4 regions of the Paenibacillus sp. GCM10027626 genome follow, and region 3 is predicted to be linked to each of the others. Evidence: riboswitches for the same ligand, from Rfam matches in the RefSeq annotation. Region 3 holds a riboswitch; each other region holds the start of a gene.
What was found. Region 3 has a riboswitch for cyclic di-GMP ahead of ACFQ0N_RS38295 (isopeptide-forming domain-containing fimbrial protein). Riboswitches for the same ligand answer to the same signal wherever they lie in the genome.
Positions count from the first base shown of each region.

Region 1 (4,502 bases), on a different contig from region 3:
TCACCATACTTGCCGCTCTTCGCGGTTGGAGGCGACAATTCTTTGTCCGTTCCACGCTCCAAATATTTCACCGTTACGCTTTGATCATTTGCCTTGTAGTAGAAAATGTATTCCTGATTTTCCCCCGCCGTAAAGGTGTATGTTCCTGTTGATTTTTCTGCCGTATATCCCGCTATTTCAACTGCTTCCAACGTTACGGTTTCACCGAACTTGCCGCTTTTCACGGTAGGAGCCGACAATACATTATTCGTTTCACGCTCCAAATATTTCACCGTTACGCTTTGATCGTTTGCCGTGTAATAGAAAATGTATTCCTGGTTTTCCGCCGCGGTAAAGGTGTATGGCGCTGTTGCTTCTTCTGCCGTATAGCCGGTTACCGACGCAGCTTCTAGCGTCACGGTTTCACCATACTTGCCGCTCTTCGTGGTTGGAACTGACAATTCTTTGTCCGTTCCCCGTTCTAAATATTTCACCGTTACGCTTTGATCATTTGCCTTGTAGTAGAAAATGTATTCCTGGTTTTCCGCGGCGGTAAATGTGTAAGGCGCTGTTGCTTTTTCTGCCGTATAGCCGGTTACCGACGCAGCTTCCAGCGTTACCGTTTCACCATACTTGCCGTTCTTCGTAGTTGGAGCTGACAATTCCTTTTTCGTTCCACGCTCCAAATATTTCACCGTTACGCTTTGCTCTGCAGGTACATATGTCGCATCGACTTCTTTATTGCCATCAACCGTGATCGTTTTTGAGCCGCCGGACGGTGTGACGATTTGATAGCCTGCCGGGGTATCGAATACCACCGTATACTTGCCATATGGCACTTCAGTAAACGAATAGGCTCCATTGGCATCGGTTGTCGCATCGGCAACCTTATTCCCGTCTTTATTTTTCAGCGTCACTTTCACGCCTTTAAGTGGCAGGTCGGTTGATTCATCCGTTGCCGAACCGCTTACGGTCGCTATAAGCTCCTGTTGCGAAATGTAGCCGAACCAAACGGTCGCCGTTGGATTGGTTCGAGTAAGATTGACACGGGTCGGATCGTCACCAACCTTGAGTACGTACCCATTGATGGACGGAGCCGCCACCGAGTAAGTTTTGTCTAACTCCAGCGCTCTTTCTCCATTCTCTTCAAAATGACCGCTGAAAATCTCCTGTGCCAGCTCCGGACGCTCTACTACAACGCCATCTTTATTGACCGGCTGGCCCTGCTTATTTACTTTATAGCCTTTAACATTGATCGAGCCTTTCCCGTAGCTTACCTCCGGAACGACGAATTCCTTGGTCGTCTCCGAACCGTTGGCATCGATGTAAGTGATGGTTGTTGTACCGTTAGTTGGATACAACTGAACCGGGTTCGGATTTTTCGCCATATCCATGCGAACCGTATAGGTCAGCGTCGCCGGCTTTCCTTCTTCAATATTGCCGCTTTCCCAGCGGAACGTCTCCGTGGCCGGATCCCATTTCACCTCACCCTGGCTTGCTTCATACGTCCCATCAACAAGGTTGAACATATCTCCCATCGGGTCAATAATAACCGGGTTTCTGGCAGCATAGGCAAACTGTCCTGTCAACTGATCGAATACTCCCTCCAGTTCGGAACTGCTTGAAGCATAATAACCGCCATTCTGACTGTTCTTGAGCACATAAGTAGCATTTTTGTTATTACCGACTTCCAGCCCAATGGAATATATGGTGACTTTGTCATCGTTCATAATACTGTGCGCTTCCGACAAAGTCGCTATGCCATTTGTTTTGACTTTGAAGCCATTTACCTTATACTCCCAATCCCCGTACCACGTATCTAGATCGTAATCTGACCCTGACCCTATGACCTTACTGTAGTCGAACTTGGAAAGAATAAAGTTATATTTCTTATCTGGCCACACATAATTGGTAGCAGCACCAGCCTTATAACTGTATGTCGGCTCGCCGTCGCTTAACAGCACGATGGCCTTGGCTTGCGCTGTACTCTCGGCCAACAGTTCCCGGGCCCGATGAAGGCCTGCCTGAATATTCGTACCGCCTGATGCGCGAATATTGTTAATGGACGATTTCAGCTTTTCCTTTTCAGCGGCCCCTTTAAAACCGGAAACATCCTGAGCACCTTCATTAAATGTTACAACCGCTATTCTTGTGTTTGAATCAGGGATAAGAAGCTCATCGACAAATCGGTTTGCCGCCGTCCTCGCATTGGACATCCTTTTGTTACTGTCCATGCTGCCCGACTTATCGATGACAAGCACGACATCAGAAGTTGTCTCCAGATTTTTGCCCTCTACGGTCAGCTTAATCTTCCATTCCCCCGGTGTACCGGTGGGCTCTGCTTGCTTGTTCAGGTTAATGGCGCCGGGATTGGGCCAAACGAGCTCCCCGCCTGAGGCCCCGTTCGCATAAGCTTGTTGAAAAGGATAACAAGCATTAACAATCAGTGCCAAAGCAAACAAAAGGGTTAATAACTTTCTGCCAACACCCATTTCTTTGATATCACTCCTTTTCCTGAATACCAACAACATCGGTTTGGGCTGCATTACAAAAGGCGATCACCTCCTCCTGCATAGTCAGTCTTACCTTTAGCAGTAGAATCTCTATTGACGATAGCTGCGAGTTTACTAGAAAAACAAAAAAAATCGCCGATTGCATCATCATCTTGTGAAAATGCAACCGGACGATCATAAGTCTTGCGACTGTTAGACTCCTGGCTTTGCGGCCTAACCTTTCGGTTAGTGTGCCCTATTCGATTGGTAAATTTGACCCAATAATTGTAACTTCACACGAGATTATAACTTCATATTTTTCTTTAGTCAACCATTTTTTTGAACTTTTGAACTTTGTGTTATTCGTGATAAAGTCACCCACTCTCCCCAATCAGGTCTCATCAGCCCCCGTCTGCCTGCTTATAATTTCACTTACAACCTCAATGCTCAATAAACGTAATTGCCAAAAGGACCCACCGAAACTGTGTCGTCCCTTTCAGCTTTTTTTGATGAATGCCAGTATACGGGACATAGTCCATCCAAGTTTCGGCCTACAAAGACGTCTATTTGGGCTTGGGCCCTCCAGAGGTTTACAACAGCGCAACTCTCGGGCGAACCGGACCCTCCAGCACAAACAGAAGTTGATAGAACGTATGATGATGCCAGGGCACCCGATATCCTCCCAAATGCTTGCGCTTTGTAGATTCGGATTTTTATGATCAAGCTATGATTTCACTATCGGCTTCTTGGACATGAAGAGAAAAGTTACTAGATATAAAAGGGAGCATAACCACGTATATTTGAAGATTTGCTGTCCCATAGAAAAGTAGATATTCATAGGCAGGGAACAAAAGTCTGCTTCTGGAGCGGGTGATGGGAATCGAAATCACGCTATTAGCTTGGAAGGCTAAAGTTCTACCATTGAACTACACCCGCAAATTTGATGGTCGGGACGACACGATTTGAACATGCGACCCCCTGGTCCCAAAGTAAGTGGTGGGTCTGTTAAAGTGTGTTATGATGTTGCAAAAAGACTTATCTAGTGCGGTCTATCAAATTTGTTCAGTTAGCTCCGATTCCGGAACGAATCCGCTGCCATAGACCGGGATCGCGAACCGCAGCCGGTTGTCGACTCCTGCTGCGGTTCGCGTCAGCACGCCTCCCGGCGCATACGTATAAGTGGGCGCCTTCATCAGCGCTTCCCGATCCCAAGAGCCGGCCGCCTGGCCGAACCCTTGCTGTTCCACAAGCATCATATACTGCGCATACCAACGCACAAGAAAATCGTTGGCATGGTTAATATGATTGCCGGTCATATCGTTTAACGCTTCCGCGTCAGCGGCAGCCCCCTCGGGGGCCATTCTGTCATGAATACAAAGTTAGATTTTTAAATGAGTACTCCATCAGGTTCGGGTTAGTTTTTTATTTGAGCTGACACGTGCTTCCTTGCGAGGCTGATCCGGAGAATAATATCCAGATTAGCCTCGTCCGCTTATAGAGTCAACAGCCGATAAAGCACCTGCACGGCCTCCGCCCTCGTAGAGAAAGCCGGCGCGGCCAGCCTCTTTCCGTTACCGTTCATGATACCAGCTTCCACAAACCGCTGCATGGCGGTCCTGGCATACTTGGCTACACCGTCCGAGTCGGGGAAGCTTTTCAAGGTATGCCCGCTTGATCCCGTCGGCAGCTCGCCTAACGTTTCCAACGCCCGATAAAGAATGACCATCATGTCTTGACGGCGAATAAAAGACTCGGGCGAGAAATTGCCGCCGCCTGTGCCGGATACCAGTCCAAGGCGTTTCGCCGTGCCGAGATATCGGGTATAGTACTTGTTCCCCGCATCCGCGAAGCCGCCCGTTCCGTCTGCGTCCGCTTCGATGCCGTAGGCGTTCATAACCATGATGAGGAAATCGGCACGGGTTACATTTCGTTCAGGCGCGAATAAGCCGCCACCCAAACCCCTGACAATATCTCTGGCCGATATGAACGCCACGGCCTCATGGTACCACGCCTTACCGGCAACGTCCTTGA
Region 1 is NZ_JBHTHC010000019.1:98,934-103,435, reverse strand. It holds gene ACFQ0N_RS28610 (MucBP domain-containing protein) at 1-2,471, opposite strand, end outside; cyclic di-GMP riboswitch class I at 2,651-2,737, opposite strand; tRNA gene ACFQ0N_RS28605 (tRNA-Gly) at 3,334-3,407, opposite strand; gene ACFQ0N_RS28600 (hypothetical protein) at 3,524-3,787, opposite strand; gene ACFQ0N_RS28595 (discoidin domain-containing protein) at 3,964-4,502, opposite strand, start outside.
Region 1: another riboswitch for cyclic di-GMP. It lies ahead of ACFQ0N_RS28610 (MucBP domain-containing protein); the one in region 3 lies ahead of ACFQ0N_RS38295 (isopeptide-forming domain-containing fimbrial protein).

Region 2 (4,502 bases), on a different contig from region 3:
TGATGCGGCGCCCGCATGAGATCGCTGTGGCTTATGGCATGGGACTGTATAATGATGCATTTGGCGATAAGCGCTCTACGATCGATGAATTCTACAAATGGTCTACGAAAGGTTATACTTCATGGCTGACAAAGGAAAAGGAGCCTGCCATGTTGAATTATTGGACGAAAGCGCCGAGCGGTGGCGAGTTCATGCCCGATTCCAATTTTATGAAGGACAGCAGAATTGAAGAAACGTTGCGTCAAGCGCGCATGACACATGTTTCGTGGCTGGGGCCAAGTGCGCCCTATCGTGAGGAAGATACAAAGTACCAGAGCAATATTGACCGGTTTTTGAAAACGATTGGTTATCGCTTTGTCATCACCGAAGAATCACATGAGGAGACTGTCAAGGCCGGGCAGAGTTTGAATATTGAATTGCAGGTGAAAAACCGGGGTGTGGCGCCGTTTTACTATGAATGGCCGTTCGAGCTCTCACTCTCAGACCAGAACGGAACAATTGCAGTAAAAATGAACACGGATCAGGATATTCGCAAATGGCTTCCCGGAACAAGCAAAGCAGTCTTTTCTCTACCGCTGCCTAAAACATTAGCCGCTGGCACATATACGGTTAACGCAGCAATCATTGACCCGAGCAATGGCAAGCCGGGGGTCGATTTTGCTATTGAGGAACGCCGCGAGGATGGTCGGTTTGCCTTAGGGACAGTGAAAATTATGGCTATAAAGTAATATCGGCACAACTAATCCATCTTACCTATAAAATTAGTAAAAAAGTGTTTAACAAATGTGTGGAAGATTGTGATAAAATGGAATCAAGTCTAGCTTCTGCCGGAATTTATAGCTGTATCGTTAAATAACATATAACATGAAAATCGCAAACCATTCGAAAGGGTGGGACGCAAAGTCTGAGTCTAACGCATTGTATAATGCTATGACCGTTCGACTGCCATGATTATTTTATCGTGGCAGTCTTTTTTATTGACCTACAGCATAAAACTGAGCAGAGACTTATAATATGTAAATGAGGTGAGAAATTGGCTCATTTAGTGCGAGTTTTGAAGAGTAAGAGTTATGGAGTATTAGCTTTTATGTTGCTCTGGGGACTGTTCGGCAGCTTGATCCTAGCGCCGTCATCTGCTATTGCAACGGGGGATCCTGGATTTAATTATACAGTAACCTCCAATGTGTACGAGCTCAATCGCGGCGAGTATATTGCATTAAAGGTAGAATATGAAGCGAAACAGGTGGGGGCCATAAATGAAGGCGATCAGTTAACGTTTACGTTGCCTTCTATATTAAAGGATGTAACGCCAAAGTATCCGCCCGAGCATATTCGCGATTGCTCAATAACGGAAAATGAAGAAACTTCGCAAACTGAGGTAACTTGCACTTTCGGTGCTAATATGCAGTCAGGCCTTAAAGGGTATATGCTGCTAGAGGCGACGCTAAGCTGGAAGGCTGAGCCGGGGACATTGCCGATTGTGGTAACAATCAAAAATATGGTTACGACGCTCGATGTTACGATTGTTGATCCCGGTAACGGCGGTCCTAAAGAAAATCTGATAGAAAAGTGGAACGGCAATCTAGGATTTGATGAAAATCACAACGGTGTCGTAACAGATCCGGGAAAACCTATCGAATATTATATTCGTGTAAACGGTGCACTGAAGGATTTGAAAAATGTAAAGGTCGTGGACTATATCCCGCCCGGTCTTGAATTAGTAGAGGATAGTATGAAGTTCTATGTTGATTCCCCGTATGAGGAGGAAAATCTACTAAAGAAGCCGCCACATTGGAGCGTTAACAATAATGAAATTCATTTTGATTTTGGCGATATCGAACGGGCTTACTTCATTAGATATGAAATGAAAATCGTTGATCTAAAACCAGAGTATAACAATAGCGCGAAAATCACCGCTGACGGTGAAAAAGAGTATACAGCGGAAATCGTAAAGCTCGGTAAAACTGCGGGAGCGATCAATGTTCTTAAAAAGGCAGACAAAGAACTGCTGTCCAGCGATCAAGGATCGGATCAAATTGTTAATTATACGATTCAGTTCTACAGCTTTGGCGAGTTCAAGCAGAACTCCATTGTTGTAACGGATTTGATTGACAGCCGCGTTGATTTAATCGAAGATTCAATTGTAGTTACAGATCAGTTCTCCTATACGTATGACCCGGTTGAGCACAAGCTGACAGTTACTAATGATAACCGAAGCATTAAAGCTGGCGAACAACCTAAAATTGAGTACAAAGTCGATTTCAGCAGACTGGAACCGGGAGCGAAAGTAAGTAATATTGCCAATGTGGGCAATGTGCCTACGAATGAAGTGATCGTGGAGAAGAAAGGAAAAGATCCGGAGATCCCGAATCCGAAGCCAGATCCAGACCCGGAAGGCAAAATCGAAATCGTTAAAGTCGATGCCGACGATCAAAATAGGAAACTGGAAGGCGCTGCTTTCACCTTGAGCCGCAAGAATACTGAAGGGGAACTGGTTGTTATCGCCTCGAAAACAACAGATGCAGACGGCACTGCAGTATTCGAAGGTTTGAAGTATGATGATTATGTTATTCAAGAAACCGCCGCACCAAAGGGCTACCAATTGGATGGAACGAAACATTCGGTTTCACTCCAATCACCAAAGGTTTCGCTTACTTTCACAAACCAAAAAGAAAGCACGCCTAATCCGAAGCCAGACCCGGATCCGGATCCTGATCCAGAGACTCCCTACCCTTGGAATCCTTACCCAGGTACCGAGAGTCCGAAGCCGGATCCTAATCATCCAATAGATCCTGTAGAACCGGTGACGCCGCAAAACCCGAATGTGCCTGTCGAACCGACAGATGAAGGGGAATTAGTGACTATCGTTGATGAAGAGGTGCCGCGCGGCCAAGCAGATGGAGCTGAAAAGCCGGATCTGACTGATGAACTTTTGGAAGAACCCGCTATAATAGAAGAAACTGTTTCTGTTGAGACAGAGGCCGTCCCGCTAGCGGGCTTGGGAGATAAAGTAGCCGCAGTAGATAAGCTCCCTCAAACCGGAGAAACTAGCCCGACTCCTTATTATTGGAGCGGCCTTGGATTGTCTGCGCTTGGATTATTGTTGCTAAGAGGCAGGAAGCTGAAGAAGAACAGCCAGCAATAGGTGGAATCAAAGAAAGAAGTAAAGGGACTCTGCTCCCTTTACTTCTTTCGGTTTGAAAAGAGGCATAAAGATGCGAAAAATTGCGGCTTTACTCATTATTGCGGGTATTATTGTTATGCTCTATCCGTCTATCACGAATTGGATTGATGAGCGGCGGGAAGCCAGGCTGCTGGATGAAATGGAAGATGTTATGGCTGCCTATGATACAGAGGCTGCGCCTCAGGTTCAGACCCATTACAGGGGACTGGACGATATTTTTGATGAAGAGCAGACGGAGCCGGAGGCTGAGATGGTGCCGGAGCCCGTAGCGGTGAACGATGACGATGAAGAGGCGGTGCCAATCGCTACCTTAGAAATCGCCAAGATTGATTTGAAGGTCCCGGTGCTTGAAGGAGCGACTAAAGAGAATATGCGGCATGCGACTGCACACATGAAAGAAACGACACCGCTTGGTGAAGTAGGCAATGCTGCCATCGCCGGCCACCGCATGCGCAAAAAAGGAAGGCTCTTTAATCGGCTGAATGAAGTAGCTGTAGGCGATCAGGTTGTCGTCAAAAAGCAAGGCCACGAATATGTCTATACCGTGTTCAACACAACAAGGGTAAAACCGGAGGATGTATCGGTACTTAATCGTAATGATAAGGATAAGGTTCTTACGCTTATTACCTGCGACCCGCTTGTTAATCCCACTCATCGTTTGATCGTCCACGCCAAAATAGAAGAATAATGTTATAGAAGCGAATCAGCATACGGATGCAGATTCGCTTTTTTCGATCTTATGGCATTTATAAGTTTCACCCTATACACATTTCTAAGGGAAGAAACTTGTCTCGCACCAAGGACCGCGTCAGCCGTTTCTTCTCAGTCAAGTCAGTATCCGGCAATGATTCCGCTTGAGAAATTGCATCATCTCATCGAATAGCGTCCCGCTATCAGGTTCGTAAAAAACCGCGATTTCCCGCTCGTACGCATAATTAAACCGTACGTAGCCCCCCATGGATTGGAAAAACAATATTCCAGTATATTCGTTCTCGATCACAAGATCCGGCCCGAACCGTTCCTTGCACCGCTGCCCCAGATCGTGCATTGCAAGACGGCGATCCCCCTCGGCCGTGAAATGAAAAAAAGCATGCTGCCGCGTAGCGTTCCACGGCTCGAAATAAGCTGGAACATGCTCGGCATCCCCATAGGCTTCGTAATAGATCCGATCCAGGAAGGCCGTATAATCGGGCTCCGCGGCAGGTTTGGCGGCAATGCGCTCCGAATGTCTGGGCAGCCAGAGCACGCCATCGACATCCGGATGGACGGCAAGAAAATCCCCGTCTATGGTCGTTCCGATCGAGATGCATTGGCCGAT
Region 2 is NZ_JBHTHC010000016.1:86,627-91,128, reverse strand. It holds gene ACFQ0N_RS26330 (DUF4832 domain-containing protein) at 1-728, shown strand, start outside; cyclic di-GMP riboswitch class I at 863-950, shown strand; gene ACFQ0N_RS26325 (SpaA isopeptide-forming pilin-related protein) at 1,088-3,145, shown strand; gene ACFQ0N_RS26320 (class D sortase) at 3,216-3,872, shown strand; gene ACFQ0N_RS26315 (SMI1/KNR4 family protein) at 4,011-4,502, opposite strand, start outside.
Region 2: another riboswitch for cyclic di-GMP. It lies ahead of ACFQ0N_RS26325 (SpaA isopeptide-forming pilin-related protein); the one in region 3 lies ahead of ACFQ0N_RS38295 (isopeptide-forming domain-containing fimbrial protein).

Region 3 (4,502 bases):
ACATAGTCTTTATCCGGCGTGTAAGTCCACGTTCCATCCTCATTCACTATAATCGTACCATGAATCGGCTGTTGACCCGCTTTATAGGTTAGACTGTCGCCATCTGGATCCGTCCCGTTTACTTGCCCCGAGACCGGCGTATTTACCGGCGTAGTCTTTGTATCATCCGGGGCGACTGGCGGCTGGTTAGTAGCCGGAATTGTGTCAGAATCACTGGCGCAACCGGCAGTAGCCGAAAGTGTAATGTCTTTTGAATGATCGGCATTGTTCAACACCGCATGAATCTTTCCGTCTGCATCTGCTACTAAAGCGGTTACAGGCTCTCCGTTTGGTCCGTTTAGGTCTCCTACTGTAGAAGTAAAAGTATCCAGCTGTGCATCGGGAACTGGATTACCTAGCGGATCTAGCAGAATTGCCGTAACATTGTATACCCCCGGTTCGCCAGCCGGCTCAGACGCTAATTTCACACTGCTAGGTGCTTGCCTGTACTCATTTGGCTGAGCAAGGGTATCAATAGGTGCGTAGTTATTGACAAAATACCAGCTATTGATATCATGAGTCTCGTTATTCGGGTATCCTGTCGAAGCGGTAAAACCGGCGTGAATAGGTTTTCCATCAAATATCGAACCAAGATCTATGTTATTTACTTCTAAAATTTTGTTAGCACTCGCTCTATCTGGTGAAGTTCCTAGACGTACCTGAACATTTTGGGCTAAACCATCATAGTCGATCCATGTGTAATACAGTGTTCCGTTTGATAAAACATAATTGGTGCCATTAGCCCCATTATACTGATCCAAATCGGTATACCAACCATCCTGATTTTCCACCGATCCATTTTGCGCAAGTCCAATGTAGTTTGAAGAAGGATCACGATAAACTGTGTTTAAAAAAGTATCATATTTAACAGCGAAGCTGGGTTTAATACCGTAATACCCTATACCGCCTCCCTCACTTAACTGACTGGATGTACCGGTCTGGATCGTAAAAGTCAAACCGTCACTAGCCTCTTCCGTATTTGGACTCATTTTAAACGAAAAGGCTGTACTGAATGAATAATTGTTTTTTGGGCAAATTGCATTTTTGTTAAAAACGCTGCCGCTTTTCATTGGCTCTGCCGGTGTCAGCCGTATAAAGTTTGTCCCACCGGGAACATTGGCAGTACCATCCGATTCAAACAATTGATTAAACGTATCATTAGAGAATCCATCCAATTTATAAGTCAGCCACTTATTATCTGCAGCCGCCTTTGCATTTTGAAATGGAAGAATCGGATTGTACGCAATAATGATGAGAAAAGCCATCAAAACTTTAAAAATCCGATTGATTAGTAATTTTGTTTTCAATGTATTCCCTCCTTATTTATTTTTTACTTTGAATGTGGGAGGATATGTTGGCGGATACGTTTTCATCTTCCTCTCCTTCTTAAATTAGTAGAAGCAACTCATTGCTGCAGTCATCAATGAACACCTCCTCCTCATGCCCAAAATAAAAAAACTCCATCGTAACCGAACATGCGCCAACAGATGGAGGTTTCCATCATATTCGGCAGCTGGCTGGCATTGGTTGACCCGTTAGCCCCTATAGCTTTGCGTCCCCGTCTTTCAACGAGTTTGCTATTATCGTACGATGTATTTAATTTTCTAAACAGAAATCACCATTAGTATATATTGAAATAAGTCTAAAGATCAGGTACGATAGCCCCAAGTTTGCTGTAATCTATAGTTATTTGTCTAATTTTAGGAAGAACGGACGCAACCAGCATAGTTCCTATACAAAGATCCGTTTCACGTTTTCTTGAGTAATTCCACGGCAGCGCTTTCTATGGAGCGTGCACAGCGCTTACTCTCGTCAGTTAATAGAAGCATTCATTCCTTACCAAGCCACTTCCATTATTTGCCATAATTTCACTATTGAGTAAGAACAAAATCAAACACACGAACAGTCAACGGGGTTGCCATTATCGTACGAGCTTGCATTTAGTATTTTCCGCATTAAACACTTGCTTAATTTGGATTATACTTGAATTAAAATTGATGGGTTAGGCCCGATAGTCCCAATTTGGTTAAAATTTCTTTTTATCTATAGCTTCCTGGGAATACAACATCACTATTTTATTAATGTTCGGGAGTGGTTTCCTTTCATATTTATAGTATCAACTACTCCTATACATTTTCTATACAACTTATGGCCGGTGACAGTTGATTCATTTAATGTTAGGAATCAATAAGACCTATTGTTTTCAGCAAGCGCTCCATCATTGCCGTTGCTCCCGGGCGTCATGCTTGCTTGCCTTCAATGACAGCACGCCCGTCCTGTAGCACTAGTTTTTATATAAATTTTTCCCAGACAATGTAGTTTAATAAAAACGCAGTTCCCTTTATGGTTATGGGCGAGATAGTAGCCAGTAACAATCGGTTTTCATCCAGAAAATGAAAAAGCAGCTCGTCCTGAGGGTCATCATTATAAACCCGATCCCATGCTTTCTAACGCTTAACCTTCAATGAAAACCGATACAAACACAAAAAGCAGCCCATCTCCCAAAAGAGAGGGGCCGCTTTTTTAGTTTTTTCTATGAGGCATTCTTTTTATCGCTCTTTTTTCTTCTTGCCAGCCACATGCCGGCAATCAGGAGCAGACCTCCTGCCAGCAAATACGTATACATATTGGTCGCTGTTTTTGGCAAGTAGTGCTGACCATTGTTCTTGCTGCCGCTTTCCGTGCCGTTCCCTCCACCTGTGGATACCCAAGGTTGCTCAGGTGTCGGAGTCGGTTTGGTTGGTTCTTTCTCTCCCGGCTTGACCGGTTTATCCGGTTGCCCTGGTTTGCCTGGTTTGCCTGGTTTGCCCGGTTGATGATTCCCGTTGTCGTTTCCGCCAACAATGATCTCCTCATAAGGCTCCTCCGGTGCACGTACATTGTCCCCAGCTACTTCGCCGACGTTTTTGATCTTTTTGCCGGCTTGGTCCACTTCGACCTGGACTTGGAACACAATCGTATGCCACTTCGTATCCGTGACATCGCCAATTTCTCCGACGACTCTGCCAGCCGCATAGTAGCCATTGTCACCATCTGCTTTATCCGTTACCTTATGACCATCCACTTTTAATGTGCCTGGCACATAAGCCAACCCTGCTGGCAATTCGTCGGCAATCACCAAATTATTGACCATGGTTCCCGGCACTGTATTCCGCGCTTTCACCGTGTACACTAGCTTGTCACCGGCTTTGATGCTGCCGCTGCCCAGCTTCTTCGATGCTTTTTGCGACTCTAGTATAGGAGCCTCTGGGTCAGGGACATTCTCTTTTGGAACAACCGTGATGGCTTCACGCGGTCTATCCGGCACTAATAGATTATCCCCGCTCACTTTAGCGATGTTTTCGATCTTCTGGCCGGCTTGCCCTGCTTTTACTTTCGCTTGGAACTCCAGCTTATGCCAGTTCAAATCGGTAATAAAGCTGAATTTCCCGGTTACTTTGCCATCCGCATATTCGCCGTTGTCATCATCTTTGGCATCGGTCACAGGCTTTCCGTCCACTTTCAAGCTGCCAGGGACGTACTCCAGTCCTTCCGGCAATTCGTCGGAAATGACCAGATTGCTTACGGTGCTGCCTGATACCGTATTGCGCGTCTGGATCGCATACTCTATCGTGTCGCCCTCTTCGACGTTACCGCCGTTCAGATCCTTTGAAGTTTTATGCGACTCCATGACAGGAGATTGATAAGGCGGATACGGCGGATAGATAATCGGCTCGTTGTCCACGAAGATCTCTTTCGTCGGTTTACCCGGTTCGCCAATGTTGCCGCCTGTGACTTCCGCGACGTTTTTGATCGTTTGACCGGCTTGTCCTGCTTTCACTTTGGTCCGGAACTCCAGCGTGTGCCAGTTGGTATCGGCGACGTCACCGACGATGGCGGTCATAACGCCGTCCTTATAGCTTCCGCTGTCGTCTCCTTCTGCATCTGTGACGGCTACGCCGTCTACCTTCATGCTTCCGGCGACGTACTCCAAGCCTGCCGGCAGAATATCCGAAATCTTCAGATCGGTCAGAACACTATCGCTTACTGTGTTTCTACCCCGGATCGTATAGATAACCATATCCCCGACTTCATACGTTTGCTTGTTTTCAGTCAAATTCGCTGCCGACTTCTCGGATTCGAGGGCCGGATAGCGCGGATAAATCTCGACTGTCGTTGTCGGTTCATCTGGTTCGCCGACATTGTCTCCCTTAACAACCGCTTTGTTCTGAATATCCTTACTTGCTTGGCCTGGCAGGACCTTCGCCTGGAAGGTTACCGTATGCCAGGAGGTATCGGTCACATTGCCGAATTGACCAGTAACTTGACCGTCCACATAATGGCCAGCATCGTCTCCTTCGGCATCGGTGACAGCTTTGCCGTCTACGCTTAGGGTTCCTGGAACGTATGCCAAGCCTGCCGGGATCACATCAGAGATCACCAGATTGGTGGCCAAACTATCGGCATTGGTGTTATGAGTCTGG
Region 3 is NZ_JBHTHC010000003.1:464,283-468,784, forward strand. It holds gene ACFQ0N_RS38295 (isopeptide-forming domain-containing fimbrial protein) at 1-1,346, opposite strand, end outside; cyclic di-GMP riboswitch class I at 1,545-1,628, opposite strand; gene ACFQ0N_RS09155 (isopeptide-forming domain-containing fimbrial protein) at 2,573-4,502, opposite strand, start outside.

Region 4 (4,502 bases), on a different contig from region 3:
TCACCATATGTTCTGCTGTGCGGCCGTAAAAGTAAAACAGCAAACCTATGACATAAAATTTTACAGCACGGCCAACAGCTGCATAAGCAAGCAAACGCCATAGCGGGAAATTCAAACAGCCCGACATTATGGTAAACACTTTAAAAGGTATCGGAGTAAAGGAGCCTATAAGAATTGCCGTCTCCCCGTTTTTTTTAAACATCTCCGTGGCGGAATCCACCCAGGAGCGCTTAAGGATTTTGTACAGCACCGTATTGCCGACTTTTTTACCGATCAAATAGCCAAAAGGGGTGCCTAAAAGGCACGCAATATAACCGACCGTAGCAAGCCAAAGTGCAGTGGACGGGTTGGCAAGACTTAAAGAAACTTGAAGAAAAAATGCCGGAATCGGCACGATAATGGCATCAGCGAAAGAGTGAATAAACAGCCCCCATGCGCCAAAATCCATCAGAAAGTCCGTTATCTTCTGAATCATATAGTTACTCCTATCCACAGCAAATACACTGTTTCCGGGAGCGGCTAAACCTTACAAATCCGTCTGAACATCTGCTCCCTCTTATAAACCAAACCAGTGGACATGGATTATGTTGCGCCGCTTTCGGGTTTGATTTAAATATAACATAAAATACGCGCAATTAAAAACTCCAGGCGCCCATAATCCTAGTAAGATCATGCCATTTGCGCCATCAAAATTAAAAAGCCATAATGCTCTTGTACGAATACAAGAACATTATGGCTGACAAATCTTGTCGGCTTAACGGAATGGCGCTGTAACTGTACGACCGATATCTTGAATCAGTACGCCGATATCATTGGCAAAATTGCGAACAGGGTGTCCATCCAGCGGCCTTATATTACTGCCGCCAAACGACCTTCCAGTCATGCCATCCAGCGACCTTCCAGTCGTGCCAGTCGTTCCAGTTGTTCCAGTTGTTCCAGTTGTTCCAGTCGTTCCATCCGTTGAACTCATTTGATGTTTCATGTTCGTGATGCGTGTGTGAAGCTTTTTGTCGGTTGTAATGTGCACCTTGTAGCCGGCATCACGCTTTTCCAGTGTACGCTTGACTTGTCGCGCTACAGCAGCGCCGTTTTGACCGGGTTTGACCTCAAGACCTACTACTGCATCACGTCCGTGAACGATAACAGTGGCTTTGCTTACACCTTTTACAGCCTTGGCTTGGGTTGCCATTCTGTCGGCAACGGCGGAATTATTCTGATGACCGGTAACTCCTCTTCCTGGGGCCGGAGACGTCATACCGTCATAATTATAAGCCCGTGGAGATGGAGTCGTCACGTGGTCATAATTATAAGTCCGCGGACCTGGAGTTGTTGGAGTTGGAGTTGTCATGCGGTCATAGGTATGAGCCCGCGGAGTAACGCCATACATATTTGTTCGGACACCATCTTTATAAATGCGGTTATCTGTCGTCGTACGGTATTGATTTGTTCTAACGCCGTCAGTTGTTCTTTTACCGCATCCTGTTGCCGTTACTGTTGTCGCCAAAGCAACCGACAGCAGCAGTACACCATAAGTTTTTTTGTTCATCATTATGATGATTCACCTCCTGCAGCTTAGAATGAGCATCTGACCGCCCTCTCATGCTAGGTAATATTACGCAATGTTGGTCACTTCGCACTAATATTTTTCCGGCCGGGAGGACATGCTATGAAGAAGAATCACAAACATTACCAGGAGGAATCCAATAATGAGGAAGTCATTAAGTAAAACGGTGCGCCTATTCAGCTGCGGCAGCTTGTTAATGCTGGGTGTCATCAGTTCCATCTCACCTGCTGCATTTGCCAGCTCCACAGCTCACAAACCGATCGCTGTGACCATCATTAATAGCGAAGGCAAGGAGATTGGAACGGCGACAATTGTGCAGCAGAAAAATGCGGTCCAAATCAACATAAAAGCGGAAAAACTGCCGCCTGGTTTGCATGGTTTTCATATTCATGAAACCGGTCTGTGTGAAAAGCCAGATTTCAAGTCAGCTGGCGAGCATCTGAATCTGACCCACAAGCATCATGGATTTAATAATCCGAAAGGCTTTCATACCGGCGATCTACCCAATCTTCTCGTTCAAAAGGACGGGACAGTAGAAGCCACCATCGAAAGCAAGGTGTTTACTTTGAACGATTTGCAAAAACCAGGCGGCACCGCCTTAGTTATTCACGAGAAGCAGGATGATTACGTAACCGATCCGTCAGGCAATTCCGGCAATCGAATCGCTTGCGGGGTTATCCAAAAAAAACAATGACAAAAAGGGAGTCCTGTCAGCAACTTGCAAGCTACAGGACTCCCACTTGTATTCATTAATATTGCTTTTCCACTTTGTAATTCTTGTCATCCTTGATCATTGGCAATGCTTTTTTTGTATTTTTCAAACCGGCATCGATCGTTGTATCAATTGTAACCCATTTTCCGTCCATTAACACTTCGTTCCAGGCATGGTACACATCTACATATGTTGTTTTTCCCATTGTCATTTTGGCGGGAATATCTACCGCGCGCAGCATGGCTGCAAATAACGCCGCATAACCATAGCAGATGTCTTTGCCATCCTTGAGTGTCCGGTCAATTTGCGGCAAATAATCGGTTGTCACTGTCTTGGCCAGTGTATTATCGTAAGCGATGTTGTTAATAATAAAATCATGGATCGCTTTCACTTTCTCCGCGTCTGTCTTTTTCCCTTTAATCAGTTCGTTTGCTTTGACAATCGCCTGGTTCTGAGCGTCCCATTCAATATTTTGTACCGTATTCAAGTATACGACATTCTGATCAGCCAGGTTCAGCTTCACTGTATCTTTGCCAATAACTTTATACTGATTTCCGTTTACCTGCTCCAGCAGTGTAACCGTATAGTCTCCGTTGCCCATTTGCAGCGGGAACCGCTCTTCCTTCACTCCGTTACGCACCGTGTAGGTGTAGGTTCCAGCGCCTTTTGCAATCATCAGCTTGATCTTGACTTTAGGTTCGGCATTGTAATGAACCGCTATAAGTCCTTTATTCAGTTCACCCTTGTCCAACCATGCAGCTTGTCCAGCGTTTGCCGCCGCTTGTACATTGCCGGCAGCACCAGCAACCGCAGCCAATAAAACAACAAACGCCATCAACGTCAGCATAAATTTACGCATATAAAAAAACTCCCTTCGGTAGCTGGCTGCCATCCTTGAGGGAAGGCCCTGTAGCTTTGCGTCCCTGCCTTTCGACAGGTTTGCCGTTATCGTGTAAAGTTTTTTTGCCATGCTATGAAATAAAAAAAGCTTGTTCATTTCGGTAGCTGGCTGCCATCCTTGAGGGAAGGCCCTGTAGCTTTGCGTCCCTGTCTTTCGACAGGTTTGCCATTATCGAGAATAGCTCACTTGGCGAGGATCAGCCTCGCTCCGATATTGCTTCCACCGCTTGTACCATTCATTGATGGTATGATGCACGTCAACCTCCAACTCGTCAGCTAACCGCGACTTTAACAAACGGTACTGCTCGTCCACCTTGGCACTTTCGCCCAATAAATCATAAAGCTTCATCAAGCCAAAGTAGCCCTCTTCTTCATACGGAAACAACTGCTGCATTCGCCCGTATACTCTGCTCGCCTTCATCTTCTGACCCTGATCAAGATACAGCTTAACCAAGGCGCTCATCAGCGTTATGCATTGCTGCCGCAGTCTCTCGCGCTCATGCTCAGCCCACAAATAGTCGTAGTCGGCCAAGTAATCGCCAGTGTACTGCTGCAAAATTTCCTCAAGCTCAATTACATCCTGCGAACTGCTGGAATCCAGCTGCCTGATGCTTTGCTCCCATATTTCAACATCTAATTCAACTGGTTGTCCAATCGTAAGAAGATAACCGGCTTCATGATTGCATCTCGTAATCGTCACCGATGTCAATCCTTCACTCTTCAACACCTTGCGAATATGATAGATTGTTGTATACATCTGCTGCATGGCCTTCGGTACATCCATCTCCGGCCAAAATAGCTCCATGATTGTTCCGTGATCGACTACAACATTGCGATGATGCAATAAATAAGCAAATAGCTCTTGCGCCTTGCTTGTCCGCCACTTAACTGCCCGTGGCTCCTGGCCTGGAAATTGAAAGCGCAGCGCCTTAAAGCAACATATGCTCGGCAACTTTGCTTCAGGAGTCTTCGCTTCTTGCCGCTTAACGCGCAGCCGCTGTACCGTCAGCCTTAGACGGTCCACGCGCACCGGCTTCACAATATAATCCAGCGCGTAAAGCTCAAAAGCGCGAACAGCGTAATGATCGTAGCCGGTTACAAATACAAGCTCGACATCCGGCAGCACTTCCTGAAGCAGCTCTCCCAGCTCAAGCCCGTTAATACCGGGCATATGAATGTCCAAGAAAACAACATCCGGCTTCAGAACACTTGCTTGCTCAATAACAACGCTTGGGATGGTATAAACACTTAAAACCTCAACCCCGCCAATGTCCTTCTCAAGCAGCTTCTTCAGCCTTGCAGCAGCTAGTCGTTCGTCATCAACTA
Region 4 is NZ_JBHTHC010000009.1:42,107-46,608, reverse strand. It holds gene ACFQ0N_RS18265 (YqaA family protein) at 1-475, opposite strand, end outside; gene ACFQ0N_RS18260 (YhcN/YlaJ family sporulation lipoprotein) at 755-1,546, opposite strand; gene ACFQ0N_RS18255 (superoxide dismutase family protein) at 1,707-2,258, shown strand; gene ACFQ0N_RS18250 (transglutaminase domain-containing protein) at 2,314-3,135, opposite strand; cyclic di-GMP riboswitch class I at 3,150-3,230, opposite strand; cyclic di-GMP riboswitch class I at 3,274-3,354, opposite strand; gene ACFQ0N_RS18245 (response regulator) at 3,346-4,502, opposite strand, start outside.
Region 4: another riboswitch for cyclic di-GMP. It lies ahead of ACFQ0N_RS18250 (transglutaminase domain-containing protein); the one in region 3 lies ahead of ACFQ0N_RS38295 (isopeptide-forming domain-containing fimbrial protein).